3 regions of the Oceanobacillus sp. FSL W7-1304 genome follow, and region 2 is predicted to be linked to each of the others. Evidence: riboswitches for the same ligand, from Rfam matches in the RefSeq annotation. Region 2 holds a riboswitch; each other region holds the start of a gene.
What was found. Region 2 has a riboswitch for preQ1 ahead of queD (6-carboxytetrahydropterin synthase QueD). Riboswitches for the same ligand answer to the same signal wherever they lie in the genome.
Positions count from the first base shown of each region.

Region 1: another riboswitch for preQ1. It lies ahead of NYE61_RS11420 (QueT transporter family protein); the one in region 2 lies ahead of queD (6-carboxytetrahydropterin synthase QueD).
Region 3: another riboswitch for preQ1. It lies ahead of queF (preQ(1) synthase); the one in region 2 lies ahead of queD (6-carboxytetrahydropterin synthase QueD).

Region 1 covers NZ_CP150211.1:2,253,290-2,257,562, reverse strand. The annotation lists gene metA (homoserine O-succinyltransferase) at 1-783, shown strand, start outside; gene NYE61_RS11425 (DUF3891 family protein) at 845-1,612, opposite strand; gene NYE61_RS11420 (QueT transporter family protein) at 1,715-2,200, opposite strand; PreQ1 riboswitch class I at 2,209-2,253, opposite strand; gene NYE61_RS11415 (cupin domain-containing protein) at 2,414-2,947, shown strand; partial or broken gene NYE61_RS11410 (hypothetical protein) at 3,069-3,357, opposite strand; gene NYE61_RS11405 (DUF3189 family protein) at 3,394-3,900, opposite strand.
Region 2 covers NZ_CP150211.1:1,384,701-1,388,973, reverse strand. The annotation lists gene NYE61_RS06960 (bifunctional cystathionine gamma-lyase/homocysteine desulfhydrase) at 1-364, shown strand, start outside; gene NYE61_RS06955 (hypothetical protein) at 590-865, shown strand; gene NYE61_RS06950 (HIT domain-containing protein) at 1,006-1,410, shown strand; gene NYE61_RS06945 (hypothetical protein) at 1,613-1,789, shown strand; gene NYE61_RS06940 (hypothetical protein) at 1,918-2,181, shown strand; PreQ1 riboswitch class I at 2,369-2,415, shown strand; gene queD (6-carboxytetrahydropterin synthase QueD) at 2,745-3,179, shown strand; gene queE (7-carboxy-7-deazaguanine synthase QueE) at 3,176-3,901, shown strand; gene NYE61_RS06925 (dipeptidase) at 4,113-4,273, shown strand, end outside.
Region 3 covers NZ_CP150211.1:1,647,151-1,651,423, reverse strand. The annotation lists gene NYE61_RS08305 (coenzyme F420-0:L-glutamate ligase) at 1-621, shown strand, start outside; gene NYE61_RS08300 (zinc ribbon domain-containing protein YjdM) at 789-1,130, shown strand; PreQ1 riboswitch class I at 1,431-1,477, shown strand; gene queF (preQ(1) synthase) at 1,577-2,065, shown strand; gene NYE61_RS08290 (hypothetical protein) at 2,208-2,492, opposite strand; gene NYE61_RS08285 (MarR family transcriptional regulator) at 2,754-3,164, shown strand; gene NYE61_RS08280 (MFS transporter) at 3,182-4,273, shown strand, end outside.

The sequences.
Region 1 (4,273 bases), 870 kb from region 2:
TTGATGCCTGAAAAGCAAAAAACAGAAGCACATCTCCTTCGTTATCTTGGGAATACGCCAATCCAGGTAAACGTCTCATTTTTGAAGATGACGACACATGATTCAAAAAATACGAGTAAATATCATTTGGACACCTTTTATAAACCGTTTTCTGACATTAAAGAGAAGCGGTTCGATGGAATGATTATTACAGGATCGCCTGTTGAGCATCTTTCATTTGAAGAAGTGGATTACTGGGAAGAATTACAAGAGATTATGAATTGGTCAAAAGAAAATGTTACATCGACATTGCATATTTGCTGGGGTGCGCAGGCGGCTTTGTATCACCATTATGGGATTAATAAGCATGAATTACCGGAAAAATGCTTTGGTATTTTTGAACATGAGGTATTACACCGAAATGAGAATCTCGTGCGTGGATTTGATGATTATTTCCTTGCGCCACACTCTAGATATACCGATATTTCGTATGAGGAGATCGCAAACCATTCAAAACTGCAAATCCTGGCCCATTCCGATAAGGCAGGTATTTTCTTAATGTCCTCTAAAGACGGTAAGAATATAATGGCAACAGGTCATCTTGAATATAGTGCAAGTACATTGGCAGAAGAATATCATCGGGACCATCAGAGAGGTATTCTAACACAATTGCCAGAGAACTACTTCCCGAACGATGATCCAAATGAAAAGCCATTACATCGATGGAAAAGTCATTGTAGTTTATTGTTCTCGAATTGGCTGAATTATTATGTCTACCAAACAACACCATATGAATGGGATTAACCAAAGAAATTCGAGCTGAACATCCTCTGGAAGAGGCTAGCTGTTCAGCTCTTTTTGTTGGTTACAAAGTGGTGATCGTTACGTTCCATTCTTCAAAGGTTGCTTCCTCGTAGCTAGCGATTAATCCTTTAGCTGAAAGATCGGCTTTTGGTATTGCTTTTTGTTTAATAACGACGTCAAACGGCTGTTCAAATGGGAAGTCATCTAATACGACTGTGTTCTCATTTTTCCAGTGTAACTGTAAGTGTTCGTCGCAAAATTCGTGCAATGCTTGATTCATGGGAATCCCATCTTTAAAAAAGGAATGTCCGGCATTCATTGCATTACCCGGTTCATTCAAACAAAGATACAAAGAAAGGTTATCACTAAACTGAATAAGCCCATAATGAAAATTAAACAAACGTTTGTTGAATTCGTTTAAAGTGGCAATAATTGATTGCTGCCGTGTGTTTTCTGCTGTAACAAATTCCTGGGCTTCTAGAGAAGTATGATTTAAAAGGAAGCGTTTATAGTGTTCACTGCATAGAAGTGCAGCGTATGAATCTACTTGTTGGACCACATCAATCCCATGCTTATAAAGAACGATTTTCGGTAAGATCGGAAAATCGAAAAAAGAGTAGGGTATTGCTTCTTTGTCGTTCAGAAATGGCTGTTTGTCAAACTCCTTCCAGCCACAGTCATGCTGATATGCTGCGAATTCAACCGAGCTTCGTAAACCGTCTCCTAAAAAGTAATCTTTCTTCCATTGTTTCACAATATCACCGGAAATAGCTGCATGGTGATCCTGCTGAATCAATATTAATTCTTGATTGCGTTCTCGAACAATCATGCTATCCATCCTTTCCGATTTTACGTAACCTAAGTATAAGCAAAATCTGTGGATGATGGAAATAAAATAACCTCCTCATTCGTGAACGAACGAGGAGGTTATTTACATTAGACGATTAAATTTTAATCGCTTATTCAGGGCATATATAATTGGGATACCGATAGCTAATACAACGAACTCACCGACGGCTGTTGTATACCAGGTCAACAGGAACGGAAATTGTAAAGCAAGCTTCAATTCAAATGCAATAATGAACATATTGAATGTAAAGACAATGGTATTCGCAGCAAGCAGCACCCATATATTTTTTATATATTTTGCTAGTAGAATGATAATAGCTAATGAAATTGCAGAGTGTGCTACACCAAAGACTAAATCAAACCAACCTAAAGGTGAAAATAATAGGTTATATAAAAATACCCCTATTACAATTCCAAAGAAGTAGCGCTTATCAAATACAATAAGATGGTTAAATACTTCAGAAATGCGGAATTGGATATTTGTAAATCCGAATGGAACAATGAGTGCGGATACAGCAATATATAAAGCAGCTATTAACGCATTCACCACAAGAGTTCTTACTTTCATGTTAATCTCTCTCCTTAGTTTTTTATCGTGGGATGGTTTCGAACCACGTGAAACATATGCTATCATACCAGTGTTTATTAGCCTTTGTAAATACTAATGTATAAAAATTATTTATGGGAAATAATTAAATAACTTTAAAACGGATGTTTTTATTCATATAGGCACGTTACTTAAACATGCCTCATACAATAAATTTGGAATAGAATGAAGGGAATGAGTAAAGTGTACTATTTTTATCCGTATCCTCTGCCTTACTTTACGAACATACCGCATTATCCTTACGAAAGACCGTTTTATTATGGAAGTCTAATGAATGAACAATTACAAAAAAAAGAAGATTTCCGAGTGAAGGATTATGGACCACAACCGTTTGTTATAAATATTAATAAGGCTACACGAAATAATAATACGTATCGTACTGCTATATGGACAGGAGAGCACATGCAAGTTACATTAATGAGTATTCATGTTGGTGATGATATTGGTTTAGAAATACATCCAGATACCGATCAATTCCTGCGAATAGAGCAAGGACAGGGGATTGTAAGAATGGGGAAAAGCAGTAATAACTTGAATTTTGAAAGAAGAGTATACGACGATACAGCAATTATGGTGCCTGCTGGAACATGGCATAATGTAATCAATACAGGCAATATTCCATTAAAGCTTTATACAATATATGCCCCCCCACATCATCCACATGGCACTGTTGAGACAACTAAAGCGGAGGCAATGCTGGAAGAATAGCACGCTGTTATGCCGCAGTATATTTCGTATTATTTTATTTGCCACTAGATGTTGGTTGTTGTTTAGAACGGAGTTTATTTAGCGGGATGGATAGTTTCAATCTTTAAAGAACTGTTTACGCCTATGGGGACTTAGGCTTTCTCTTTCTATATTTAAAAGCTAACCAAGTAGTTTTCAATGAAGAATAGGTACCTACTGCCGCAGCACCATAAAAAGCCCCCATAAATACCAGCCCATAAATCTCCTCTATGACTAATAAAGATGGAAATAATAAACCCAATAATGCTTGCTATGGTAGGAAAGTATTGACGTGGAACAGGAAATACTTTAAAACATTGGGTTAATAACACGACAGCTGGTACAGCAATAACTCCGTCCCAGAAATTTGTGTGAATGGTTGGGTAGTCCATGAGAATCGATTCCTTTCATGTTAAATACTAGAAGCATTAATTGAACGATTTATTTTCTAAAACAACAATTTTACTATTTCTAGAAATACTTGCTTTCTTGGTCTGTTCAACTAATCGATTAATCTGATTACAGCACTGTTTAGCACCTGCTATAAGTAATGGAACGCCGATAAAGTCAATGTGTAGACCTCTAGAGAAAAATCCTCCAATTGACATAGCTATAGGTACGGTCGGTGAAGTGTTGGATATTACTATTTTTTCATTAAAATTATATTTTTCCTGTAATAGCTCAATAAGATTTTGTATTGCTGGCACAACATATTTATTATCTTTTCTGCCTATGGTATAAACAGCATTTCCATCTTCATCTAATCCATGAAATATTAATTTTCCAAGATCGTGTTTTGTTAATTTGTTAAAATAATCTACACTCATAATCTCCTCTTTTGTAAGAACTTTGTCAGTCGGGATTTTTTTTAGATGATATGCTGCTGCAAGAGAAGTTGTATGTGTTCCGCCATAGTCATTGTATATAAATATCACGATAATCATCCTCCACTACTATTGTGACCAAGTTCGTCTTTTTTAGCAGATAAGAATGTAAACTTTCATATGCTGCATAAGTGCAACTAGGAATTCGTCTAAAGCCTTGTTTTACTTCAAAGCATAAGAGAATGCATCATACACTTTCTAAGAATCACATTAACGAATGCCAAGTTTTGTAATAAAAGAGTAGAGATGTAGGTTTTTAACAAATTTACATTAATTGCATAAAGTTAATAAAATGATTGATTATTATCACATGTCACCTCCTTTAATCTACTTAAAGGAGGGTTATTTATATTTAGAGAATAGACCAAATGGAAGGCAACTGATTAAAAAGAAAAGCTAAGCCTAATCGAAAAAAATGAGTGGC
Region 2 (4,273 bases):
AAAACACGAGAGTGTCTCCACTATTTATTATCCTGGACGCGAGACTCATTCAGGACATGAAATTGCGAAGCAGCAGACAACTGGGTTTGGCGGCATGGTGTCCTTTGATGTTGGAAGTGCTGAAAAAGCAGATGAAGTACTTGGTAAGGTAAACTATTTTACATTAGCCGAAAGTCTTGGAGCTGTTGAGAGCTTAATTTCTGTTCCGGCTAAAATGACACACGCTTCAATTCCAGCTGAGCGTAGACAAGAGCTTGGGATCACCGATGGGTTAATTCGTATATCGGTTGGAATTGAGGATGCTGATGACTTGATTGATGATTTAAAAATAGCACTAAGCAATAAACAGGAACAACTCATTTAAATGTGGTTCCGTTTTGAGTTGTATTGACAAAAAATACAACTCAAATCACATTAGATTGACTAATAAATTAACAAACAAAACCGTCTAGTTCAGACGGTTTTTATTATTAAAATAACGAGGACATTATTGAATTTTTTAAAAGATTATTAATATATGGTAAGATAATTTTGTGAAATGTTGTTCTTAATGTAACTGGCAGTTTAGCGCAAAAAAAGTGGGGATAAATTGAAAAGTGATAAAACAACTAAAGCTTTAAGAGTTGGGACTAACACCTTGCTTATCTTTTTAATTATAGGTGCAATAACAATGTTTTTCGATGACGATTATAGAAATGACCATTTGGGTTGGATAATTTTGATAGCTTTTTGGATGTTTAGCAGTTTATATGGCTTGGTTATATGTATAAAAGAAGGTATGAAGAAGTTAGCAATCGTTAATTTATTATTAGTATCTGCTGCTTTTTATTTTTTACTGACCTGCAGTATGGAATATTTCAATTAAATGGCACGATTGTTTAATAAGTTTCATTTAATGCCATTTAATGCTTCTTCAAATGATGGTGCTATAACTGAATAAATATGTGCTGGAATCGGGTTATGTAGAAGTAACTAAGAAGAGAAATAAAAAATGAGGAGATTACCATGGAAAAGTGTGTTTTTTGTAACCCCTATTCAGAACCTAAACAAAAAGTTGTTTTGAGTAATGAACATTGTCTTTTTTTACAATTAGACCAATCAAAAATAAAAGCTGGTCTACTTGAAGGAGCAGGGCTCATTGTTCCTAAAAATCATAGAGAAACTGCATTTGACTTAACCCAGGATGAATGGGCAGCAACTTACAGTCTTCTTCAAGAGGTAAAAAAATACTTAGACAAAGAACACGAACCTCAAGGATATAATCTTGGTTGGAACTGTGGTGAAGTAGGTGGTCAGCATATTTTTCATGCCCATTTCCACATTATACCAAGATTTAAAGACGAACCACTTGCAGGTAAAGGAATAAGGCATATGGTTAAAAGTAAAGAAAATCTAAGGAAAAGTTATTAGGTTATGATGCAAATGGTAGCAATGGTACTAACGGTGTAGGTTTAGTGTAAAAGGACACCGGCTCTGTCTTATTGAAGTATAGTAATAGGTTTGTTAAAGATTTATTTTCGAAAAGAGGTTAGATTTTGGCTGTTTACCTATTCAAAAGATACTATTTTTCCAAATTAAAGATTAGTTTACCTATGGAAGAGGTGATAATCCGATGAATATTTTCATCATTGGTGGTGCCGTTTTAGTAGTACTTTTCATAATTCTCCCGTTTTTTAACATTGAAAGTTTCTTCTTATTTGTTTTAATTGAATGGATTACTAAATTTGTTTTACCTTGGATAGCTTTGTATTGGCTAATCAGAGGTGTAAAGGCATTAGAGAAAAAATAAATAATTCTTATTGAACGATCTGTTGCTACTTTTCAATTAGAGAAGTGGCTTTTTATCGTTTGCGGGGCGGGGTTGTTAAGTAATTGAAAGGGATATACCTGAGGAATTTTTTAGAGGGAGGGGTAGTTTTGAAGGAAAATAAACAAGCTCTTTATTTCAATATGACTTTGGGAACAATCGGCATTATACTCGTTGCTATAGCTGCAATGAGGTATTTGATTAAAGAAAATGATAATTTAGGATATGCAATTATACTTTTTGGTTTTATATTAACAGTTGGTTATATAAATTACTTAGAAAAAAGAGCAGGGATAAGTAAAAAATTGAGTTGGATTAGAATTATTGTATCTTCAATTTTATTTCTTATTTTTACATATTTCTTATATTTTTAGCTGTCTATTATTATAGTAAACTGATGCAAACGTTAAACAAGACGATCATCGGTTATCGTCTTTTCCTTTGAAACGTTTTTTGCTATACCATGAATGAATTCATTTCTATGTTGATATGTATTCTTTAATCTTAAACAAAAGATATGGTAAAGTAAGATGGTAAGTGAATAATAGAATCTGCGTATTGGCAGGAGAGGTTCGAAATTCCATCCCTCTATAAAAAACTAAGGAGCATGGACAGCATCTTCTTAGTGTTGTCCTTTTTTGTCTAGCTCCAGCGCCCAGCGACTAGCGAGACTTCCCTCACCTCCGTACGATAAAGAAGACTTGCCGATTGGCTATGCCAAAGGCTTAGTCGCACTTATACCCTGGCGGTGAAAGTCAACATCGACTCAGTCCGTTCGTCGTGTTTTCTTTATCTCCTACGTAAGAATGTTCGACACGCCGAACCACCCCACAGTACGGGGCGCAGTCCGTACGTCGCTAAACGGGAGCTCACGCTTTTCCTTATTGGATGGATACAAGCTCCCAAAGATACAAAATAAACGAAGGAGTGATGATTCATGATGCAACAGATTTATCCAGTAACAGAACATCCCTATGCATATGAACTAAATAAAGATTTTCAATTTGCCGCAGCTCATTATGTACCACATGAGGATGCTGGGAAATGCCAAAATATTCATGGGCATACCTATTTTACAAATGTCACCATTGCTGGAGACGAGCTTGATCACACAGGTTTTTTGGTAGATTTTAAAAAAATAAAAGATTTAATTCATAAGCGGTTTGATCATCGTATGATGAACGAAGATACCAAATTCTCCGACCAGGACGCTGAATATTTTCCAACAACAGAAGTGGTTGCCCGTACTATATATGAAATCATTAAGGAATACCTAAACACCCTGTCGAATAACCCAACTTGTGTTCAGGTATATTTAAGGGAAACGCCCACAAGCTATTGTATTTACCGACCGAAGGAGAAAACATTATGAGAAAAATACCTGTACTTGAAATATTTGGTCCAACCATTCAAGGGGAGGGAATGGTCATTGGCCAAAAAACGATGTTTGTCAGAACGGCCGGCTGTGATTATTCCTGCTCGTGGTGTGATTCGAAATTCACGTGGGACGGTTCAGAAAAGGAATCAGTTCAAATGATGGAACCGCAGAAAATAGTGGATGCCTTATTTGAGAAGGGAGGCGGGCGATTTCAGCATGTTACCATCTCAGGAGGAAATCCCGGCTTATTGGCACAATTGAATACATTAGTAGATTTACTTCATGAAAATCAGGTGAAGGTTGCATTGGAAACACAAGGTAGCAGATGGCAGAAATGGTTTACAAAGATAGATGATCTGACGATTTCGCCTAAGCCACCGAGCTCTGGAATGACTACAAATTTTGAAACATTGGATTTTATCATCCGTTCATTAGAGGAAAAGCAACAAGGCAATTTCAGTTTAAAGGTGGTTATCTTTGAGAAAGAAGATTTGCAATATGCCATCAACATACACAAAAGGTATCCTGATGTAGAATTGTTTCTGCAAGTGGGTAATGATGATTTGGAAACAGTAGAACAGGATAAGTTGTTACCATATTTACTTGAAAAATACGAACGATTGGTTGACCTTGTAATGAATAATTCAGAATTGAACGACGTTCGGGTATTGCCACAGCTTCACACTTATTTATGGGGGAATAAACGTGGTGTTTGATATAAGTCCCTTTAAAGTCCATTTCCAATAGCAAATGTGAAACTTTAATAGGTGATCTTGAACTTAAGGGTGCAAATCTTGAATAAAGAATTGTACCCTTATTTATTAATATATATCTAAAACGAAACCCATTAGTTTGACGAACTATTCCTTTTCATTTCCGTTATGCTAAAATAAACTATATATCAATATGATAGGAGAGGAATGTCTAATGAGTGAAAAAGCATTATACTATTTGAAGGACAACCGAGAACGTCTGCTAACCAAATTGAGTGATTTCCTGGCGATTCCGAGTGTGAGTACGGATAGTGCATACAAAGGAGATGTAACTCGTGCGGCAGACTTTATTGTTACATACTTAAAAGAGATTGG
Region 3 (4,273 bases), 260 kb from region 2:
ACAAAGAGTGTGCTTGCTTGTGATATTCATACGAGATTCAGAACGAAAAGAATTTTGGAAGCGAATGGTGGGGAGAAGGTTTATAGCCTTGATAATATCCTGGCAGAGTCAATTGATGGCAGTGGATATAATGAGGAATATGGACTGTTGGGTTCAAACAAATCAACAGAAGATAAGGTAAAGCTTTTCCCGCGTAATTGCCAGCCGACAGTGGACAGAATTCAAAGTATGCTGCAAGAGAAAACAGGAAAAAATGTGGAAGTAATGATTTATGGAGACGGAGCATTTAAAGATCCTGTAGGTAAAATTTGGGAACTCGCAGATCCAGTAGTATCTCCTGCTTTTACAGCTGGACTTGAGGGAACACCGAATGAAGTAAAATTAAAATATCTTGCAGATAATAATTTTTCCGATTTGAAAGGCGAGGAACTGCAGCAAGCAATCTCAAAATTTATTAATGAGAAAGATGAGGATCTTGTTGGAGCAATGGAAGCACAAGGGACAACTCCGAGAAAGCTTACGGACTTAATTGGTTCTCTTGCTGACTTGACTTCAGGAAGTGGCGACAAAGGTACGCCGATTGTCTTTATCCAAGGATATTTTGATAATTATACGAAATAGGGATTTTAGTAAGCAATGCTGGTTATTTTCTGGCATTGCTTGTTTTAGTTTGAACATCATTATAAAGTAGATTCGCGGAACTTTCATTATACAATTCGGGGAAGGTTGTTAATGCAAGACGTATATGGCATGATAAGAGCATATATAATGGATGGAGGAAGCATGTGATGAAAGAAGTACCAAACTGTCCGAAGTGTAATTCGGAGTATACATATGAAGATGGAAATCTATTTATATGTCCAGAGTGTGTGCATGAATGGACTATAGAATCAGGTAAGGAAAACAATGAAGATGAGCATGTGATTCGAGATGTAAACGGAAATGTCCTAAAAGACGGGGATACAATCACTGTAATTAAAGATTTGAAAATAAAGGGAAGTTCATCTGTTGTAAAGGTAGGGACGAAAGTGAAGAATATTCGATTAGTTGATGGCGATCATGATATTGACTGTAAAATCGATGGCTTTGGAGCAATGAAGCTGAAATCTGAATTTGTTAAAAAAGTTTAGATGTTTAGGCTTTGAAAAAGGCATGATGTTTAAAATAAATTGCTTATATGAAGATAAAAAGGACTTAGCTTTTACTGCTAGATTCAAGCATTGAGTCAAGTCCTTTTACCAGGTTTTTCATGATCGATGCTAGCATCGTTGATATAGATGTCGTTGCACAGATAAGGGTGCTTTTCTTTTATAACACCTATTGACAGAAAAGTCTATGTAAATGGAAAATTTTACTTAAAACTACCTCTTATGCTGTTTTGTGTAAATTGACATATATATAATTCATCTATATAATAAACTCGTAAATATGCGAAAGAGGTTCTTAGCTTTAACCCTCTATAAAAAACTAAGGAAAGTGATGCGATTAAAGTCGTGTGCCTTAGGGGTACACGGCTTTTTTTGGTAGGTCTGCAAGGTAGATTTTTATCTGAAAACAAATAAGTGGAGGGAATTACATGAAGGAACAAGATTTGTCAGGATTGACTTTACTAGGAAACCAAGGAACATCCTATGTATATGAATATAATCCAGAAGTGCTGGAGGCATTTGAAAATAACCATCAAGATCGGGATTATTTTGTAAAATTAAATTTTCCAGAGTTTACGACGTTATGTCCGATGACAGGGCAACCTGATTTTGCAACGATTTATATTAGTTACATACCTGATGTAAAAATGGTAGAGAGTAAATCGCTCAAACTGTATTTATTCAGCTATCGCAACCATGGCGGATTTCATGAGGATAGTGTAAATGTTATAATGAACGATTTAATTAAGCTAATGGATCCGCGATATATTGAAGTATGGGGGAAGTTCACGCCGCGTGGTGGTATTTCCATTGACCCGTATTGCAACTATGGTAAACCTGGAACGAAATATGAACAAATGGCAGAGCACCGGATGATGAACCATGATATGTATCCTGAAAAGGTTGATAATCGTTAAAATTAGGTAGGATCTAGGATTGTCATTAAATATATTCAATGCTTTGTTAAGATAGTATGGGGGATTCGTCAAATCGAAGAGTGATGACGAATCCCTTATTTGTTTGCGTTTATTTAACTTAATCTTAGGATAAGGGTTTTCATTAAAAGTTTCTATTTTCTTGACGATCTACCTTTTGAAGCTGCTGCCTTAAATTATGCAGCAATTCCTGTGTTTGTTGAAATTGAGGGTTCTGCAGGGCTTGCTCTCCGTATTGGTTCTGTGCTTGCTGCAATACATCTTCAGCCCGCTGCAGCTGCTCAGTAGCTTGTTCGTATTGCTGATGGTCTACGCTTGCATGATCTTTTGCTGATTGGATCGATTCCATGGACTGGTGGACAAGTTGAGTAGCTTGTTGAATCTGGTCGTGTGGGTTATGTTGAACCATAAAAAAGCCTCCATTCTTTTGTTTAAAAGTACCATAAACTTGGTTAAACCATTGTTGTTATATTTCCAAAGAAAGTTTGTATTATGTATGGAAGACAGTTAAAAAGGTGGACGTTAGGGATAAATAATTTAAATGAGAAGAGCAATCATTATCTGTATTTCGATTATCCAATTAAAAAATAATGAACATCCCCATCTGCCCTAGACTTTTATGTTAAAATGGTATATAGTTACTTAGGTAACTTTTTAGGAGGGGTTTGAATTGTCCCAGCGATTTTTTCAATTAAACATGCAATTTACAAGAACGTTTAGGAAAAAATTGAATGAGCATCTAGTTGAAGTAGGTTTATATTATTCCCAATGGAGCATTGTTTATTATTTAAAGCAGTGCGGATCGGCTACTCTTGTAGAGATAACGAATTATTTGGATGTTGAGAAGCCGACGATATCTCGTACTGTCAAACGGCTGGAGGAACAACAATTAATTGAACGTCTTCCAAGTGAGGATAAGCGAGAGCGGAAGATGCAATTGACAAAAAAAGGCTTGGAAATGTATGAAAAAGCTTATGATGTTGTCAATAAATTTGAACAATCATTACTAGCAGAAATTCCTGAAACAGAAATGGAAGCTTCGTTTCGAACAATTCAGCAACTAAGAGATAAACTTAAGTAAGGAGAGTAAGTATCAGTATGAGTCAAAAACCTAAATTATGGACGAAGGACTTTATTATGGTCGCGACATCCAATTTTTTGTTATTTATTTCGTTTTATATGTTAATTGTAACGTTAGCTATTTATGCTGTAGATCAATTCGATGCCTCCCAAAGTCAGGCAGGGCTTGCATCGAGTATTTTTGTGCTTGGAGCAGTGCTTGTCCGTCCAATTGCCGGAAGAATTATAGATAAGGTAGGCAAAAAGAAATTGCTGCTCTTTGGGCTCGCTTTATTTTTGGTCTTTATGCTATTTTATTTCCCAGTCAATAATTTGGCTGCATTATTAGTCATTCGTTTTATTCATGGTTTTGCTTTTGGAATTAGTACGACAGCTACGAGTACAATTGCGGCAGATATTATCCCAATTGTAAGGCGTGGTGAAGGAATGGGGTACTTTGCAACAAGTACAAATTTAGCCATGGCAATCGGTCCATTCCTAGGATTGTATATTAGTCAACACTTTAACAATCCGATGATTTTTATCGCTACTACTGTCTTCGCAGCTGTTGCATTGATTGCAACAGTTTTCTTACGTGTACCAAAGGTAGATATTGTGAATGAACCGACCCCAACGCGAAAAGGATTTCATATTAATGATTTCTTTGAAAAAACAACTATTCCAATCGCGATTCTTGTAGCTACTGTAGGTTTTGTTTATTCTAGTATTTTATCCTTTTTCTCTGCATATGCAGCGGAAATCAACTTGGTAGATGCGGCTAGCTTTTTCTTTATCATGTATGCAATTTTTCTGGTAGCTTCTAGACCTTTTACTGGCCGATTATTTGATGCAAAAGGCGAGAACAGCGTAGTATATCCATCGCTTTTACTATTTGCTGTGGGATTAGTTATTTTAAGTCAAGCAAGTGTTGGAATCAGTTTACTTTTAGCTGGAGCGGTAATCGGAGTCGGTTTCGGAACTTTCCAATCAAGTGCTCAAACGATTGCTGTCAATCAGGCTCCAAGGCAACGAATTGGACTTGCAACATCTACATTCTTTGTGTTCTTTGATTTCGGTATCGGTGTCGGACCTTTCTTGTTAGGGTTTGTTTTACCTCTTATCGGATTTAGA